Regions from separate parts of the Oscillibacter sp. GMB15532 genome, predicted to be linked through region 1. Evidence: a T-box and tRNA genes for the amino acid it is inferred to sense, from the RefSeq annotation. Region 1 holds a T-box; the other holds one or more tRNA genes.
What was found. A T-box is a leader RNA that pairs with one kind of tRNA and senses whether it is charged. The one in region 1 lies ahead of ABVS15_RS08720 (glycine--tRNA ligase), so its partner is inferred to be a tRNA-Gly.
Positions count from the first base shown of each region.

Region 2: it encodes a tRNA-Gly, which carries the amino acid that the T-box ahead of ABVS15_RS08720 (glycine--tRNA ligase) is inferred to sense. The anticodon was not compared.

Region 1 is NZ_JBEVTO010000006.1:98,464-100,857, forward strand. It holds gene ABVS15_RS08715 (S-layer homology domain-containing protein) at 1-748, shown strand, start outside; T-box leader at 944-1,154, shown strand; gene ABVS15_RS08720 (glycine--tRNA ligase) at 1,216-2,394, shown strand, end outside.
Region 2 is NZ_JBEVTO010000005.1:127,032-129,425, forward strand. It holds gene nhaC (Na+/H+ antiporter NhaC) at 1-649, shown strand, start outside; tRNA gene ABVS15_RS07650 (tRNA-Gly) at 1,039-1,112, opposite strand; gene ABVS15_RS07655 (D-alanyl-D-alanine carboxypeptidase family protein) at 1,346-2,394, shown strand, end outside.

The DNA of each region.
Region 1 (2,394 bases):
CACCTTCTCCGTCAATCAGCGTGGCGCCTACACGGTGGGAAGTCTGGTTTCCGCCAGTATGACGGACAGCGGCGCATCGATCAGCCAGCTTACCGCCAAGACCCTCAGCGGCGCGGTGAATCAGACCGGAACCAAGCTGGGAGACAAACTCTTTGCAGGGGATGTGCAGATTCTGGATACCGCCTCCAACGGCGCATGGGCCAAAATTTATCCTAGCCGTCTGGCGGGCTACACGCTTTCGACGGATGATATCCGTTACTATGTCACCAATACCAGCGGCGAAATTACCCACTTACTTTTGGATGACGCCACAGGGGATACCTGGTCTTACTATTATCTGACATCCGTACCCGAAAAGTCCAACGGCACACTCAGCGGCAGCTATTCCGGACTGAAAGACGGAAGCAGTGTCACTCTTGACAACAACGGAAAAACATTCAGTGCAGAGGCCGGGGGTGTAGGGGTCCAGTTTAACAGCGACGGTGAAATCAAGAATATGCGCCAGCTTCTGTCCGTCACGCTGGACAGCCTCAGCTCTGTCAGCGCCATGGGCGGCAATACGACTTATGCGCTGGATTCCGGCGTGCAGGTCTATCTGCGTAAGCGGGATGCAAACTATGTCTTGAGTTATTATCAGGTGAATCTTGGCTCCGTCAACGCATCGGACTATAAGCTGACCGGCTGGGTTGATAACTTTGGAAACACCGCCGGCAAACAAGTCCGGGTAATTATCGCGGAGGAAAAGTGATTTTTAAAGGACGACGTCTGATTGCAAAAAGCGGAGAAATAAATGATGTGCTTTAAGCTTTAAGAAGCGGACGGAATAAGAAAAACGCCCCGTCTCCAAACTGTATTGGAGACGGGGCGTTTCCTCGGCTTTCTTGGCTTTTGGAGATTTTCTTGACATTTCGGAAAAAAGGTGATAGAGTAGGCCACGATATTTCAACAGGCTGTGAAAGGGAGTAGTATCCCCTGTTTCCGGGCGAAGAGAGAGGACGGTTTGGTGTAAGTCCTTGCCGGAACGGAGAGAAGGCGCCCCCGAGCCGCGCGTTTGAGCGAGAGCAGAATGCGCCGGTCCCCGCCGTTACCGGGTCAGAGTGCGCGCTTTTTGGCGCGAATTCAGGTGGCACCGCGGACAATCGTTCGCCCTGAGCTTTGCTCGGGGCGTTTTTTATTTTTCGTCCGTGCTGATCGGAGGAAAGGAAGAGGGAGATTATGAATAACACCGAAAAGACCATGGAAAAGATTGTGGCTCTGTGCAAGAGCCGGGGCTTTGTGTTTCCCGGCAGCGAGATTTACGGAGGCCTGGCCAATAGCTGGGACTACGGCCCCTTGGGCGTGGAGATGAAAAACAACGTCAAGCGCGCATGGTGGAAAAAGTTTGTGCAGGAAAACCCCTACAACGTGGGACTGGACGCCGCAATTCTGATGAATCCCCAGGTGTGGGTGGCCTCCGGCCACGTGGCCACCTTTAACGACCCGCTGATCGACTGCCGTTCCTGCAAAATGCGCCACCGGGCCGACAAGCTGGTGGAGGAATACAATCAGGAAAACAACATCACCGACGTGAACGTGGAGTCCATGGACGGCGAGGCACTGGTTTCCTATATCCGGGAAAAGCAGGTTCCCTGCCCCGGCTGCGGTAAATCGGACTTTACCGATATCCGCAAGTTCAATTTGATGTTTAAGACCCATCAGGGCGTGACGGAGGGAAGTGCCAACGAGGTGTATCTCCGGCCCGAAACGGCGCAGGGCATCTTTGTGAATTTTGCAAACATCCAGAGAACCACCCGCCGCAAGCTGCCCTTTGGCGTGTGTCAGGTGGGCAAGTCCTTCCGCAACGAGATTACCCCGGGTAACTTCATCTTCCGCATCCGGGAGTTCGAGCAGATGGAACTGGAGTTTTTCTGCAAGCCGGACACAGATTTGGAGTGGTTCGCATATTGGCGGAACTATTGCCATGAGTGGCTCAAGGGCCTGAACGTGAAGGACGACAACCTGCGTCTGCGTGACCACGAGAAAGAGGAGCTGAGCTTCTATTCCAAGGCCACCACGGACTTTGAGTATAAATTCCCCTTTGGCTGGGGCGAGCTGTGGGGCGTGGCCGACCGGACGAACTACGACCTTTCCCAGCATCAGGAGCATTCCGGGCAGGACCTCACCTATTTCGATCAGGAGGCGGGAGAGCACTATATTCCCTATGTCATCGAGCCGTCCCTGGGTGCGGACCGGATGACCCTTGCCCTGCTGGTGGAGGCCTATGACGAGGAAGTGGTGGACGCGGAGAAGAACGATACCCGCGTGGTGATGCGCTTCCATCCCGCCATCGCGCCGTTTAAGGTGGCCGTGCTGCCCCTGAGCAAAAAGCTGGGTGACAAGGCGCGGGAGATTCAG
Region 2 (2,394 bases), on a different contig from region 1:
AATGCCCAGCATTCCCGTCTACGCAGTCGGCGTTCTGGCGGGCTGCGTGTTCGCGCTTATCTTCCAGGGGGCAACCCTGAGCCAAATGGCCGCTGCGCTGGGTTCCGGCTTTGCTTCGGATACGGGCGTTGAAATTGTGGATACCATGCTTTCCCGCGGCGGTTTAAACGGAACACTGAGTACCGTGGGCATCATGCTGTGTGCAGCTGTTTTCGGCGCGCCGCTAAAAGCCTCCGGCGTACTCCATACGCTGGTGAGCGCACTTGAGCGCTCCACCAAAAGCTGGAAGACCATCATGGCGGGCTCCTATCTTGCCAATATTGTCTTCCTGATGGTTACCACTAGCTATTATGTCTGTTTCACCGTAATCGGGCCCATTTTCCAGCCCATTTACGAGCGGTATGGCATTCCCAAAAAGAACCTGTCCCGTATGCTGGAGGATACCAGCACGGCCCTCTGCTGGGTAATTCCCTGGGGCATGTCGGGCATTTATGCCTCCGGCGTGTTTGGCGTTTCGGTGATGGATTATGCGCTTTACGCTCCAATGACTTGGCTGGGCGTCGTCTTTGCCTTTATCTACATTGCAACCGGACGCTGCGTGGGCAAGATTGAGCCCATGAAATCCGAGCCGGAACAGACTCCCGCATAAACCTCTCCCCCTGCAATCCGGCGCGCGCTCCTGTGCACCCATCTCCTCTCTTTGCTATTCGGCATTTGAGAGAAGCAGTGCTGTAAAGATCGTCCAATGTGGTGCGCGCCGGTTTTTTAAGTGAAAGCTATCCGCGCGTAGAAGCAAGCCCTGTAAAGAGAAATAATGGGCAAGAAGCCCCCTGATGTAGGATTTTATCACTACATCAGGGGGGCTTTGTATGTCAAGCTGGACGCATATCGAAAAAAGCAGAACGCTTGACTTATATTTTGACCTGTACATTTTAAAAATCCGGGTTAATCTTGGCCGTTTCTTTCCTACGGCGCAACACATGCAGAAAATAAAAATCCCCAGAACCACTGATATTTCAATGATTCCGGGGATTTTTCTGGAGCGGCTGATGGGAGTCGAACCCACCTATGCAGCTTGGGAAGCTGCCGTTCTACCGATGAACTACAGCCGCGCATCGCTCTTACAAATTGCGCGTGAGGATAGTATAGCAGACCCTTTTCCATTTTGCAAGACGAAAAATGGCCAAGGGCGCATTTGTTTTTCTTATTTCTCATAGTATGGGACAGCAAGGGCACCTCCGCGCAATTCACGGCTGTCGCCTTACATATGCATCTGCCTGCAAATTTGCCGGCACACCTGCGTATTTGGAATCATGCGGTATTGCCCAATAAAAGGGGGAGCGTTATGAAAAAACTGCTGTTCGCGCTGGCGGCGGCACTGGTGCTGATGATCCCGGCCAAGGCGCTGGAGGTATCCGCACCCTCCGCGCTGCTGATGGAAAAGGAGACGGGAACCGTTCTGTTCGCCAAAAACGAGCATGAAAAGCTGGAGCCCGCCAGCGTCACGAAGGTGATGACCCTGCTTTTGACCATGGAGGCCATCGAAAACGGGACCCTCCACTATGACGACATGATCACCGCCTCGGCCCACGCCTGCTCCATGGGCGGCAGCCAGATCTGGCTGAAGGAAAACGAGCAGCTAAGCGTTGACGACATGCTCAAGGCCGTGTGCGTTGTCTCAGCCAACGACTGCTCCGTGGCTCTGGCGGAGCACATCGCTGGAAGTGAAGACGCCTTTGTGGAGCGAATGAACCAGCGAGCCAAGGAGCTGGGCATGAACGACACCCATTTCGTCAACCCCACAGGCCTTCCCGCCGAGGGACACGTCACCTCCTCTTATGACATTGCCCTGATGAGCCGGGAGCTGATTTTAAACCACCCGGACATTCGTAAGTACACCACCATCTGGATGGACACCCTGCGGAACGGAGCCTCGTCTCTGGTGAATACCAACAAGCTTATCCGCTTCTATGAGGGAGCCACCGGCCTGAAAACCGGCTCTACCGGTGCAGCCCAATACTGCCTCTCCGGAACGGCGGAGCGGGACGGGATGGAGCTGATTGCCGTCATTATGAAAGGCCCCACCTCTGCCCAGCGGTTTGAGGATGCAAAGGCCCTGTTGAGCCACGGCTTTTCTACCTATGCGCTGGTAAAAGCCATGCCGGATGGGGCGCTGCCTCCGGTGAACGTTTCTCTGGGGACGCAGGCCACGGTGCAGCCCGTGCCGTCGGGTGAATCTTTGCTGCTGGAAAAGGCCAAGGCAGCAAAGCTTGAAAAAACCGTGTCCCTTACCGAGCAGGCATCGGCTCCCATCGCAAAGGGCGACGTGCTGGGAACGCTGATTCTCTCCTCCGGGGGTGAGACGGTGGCGGAGGTGCCGCTGGTGGCGGGAGA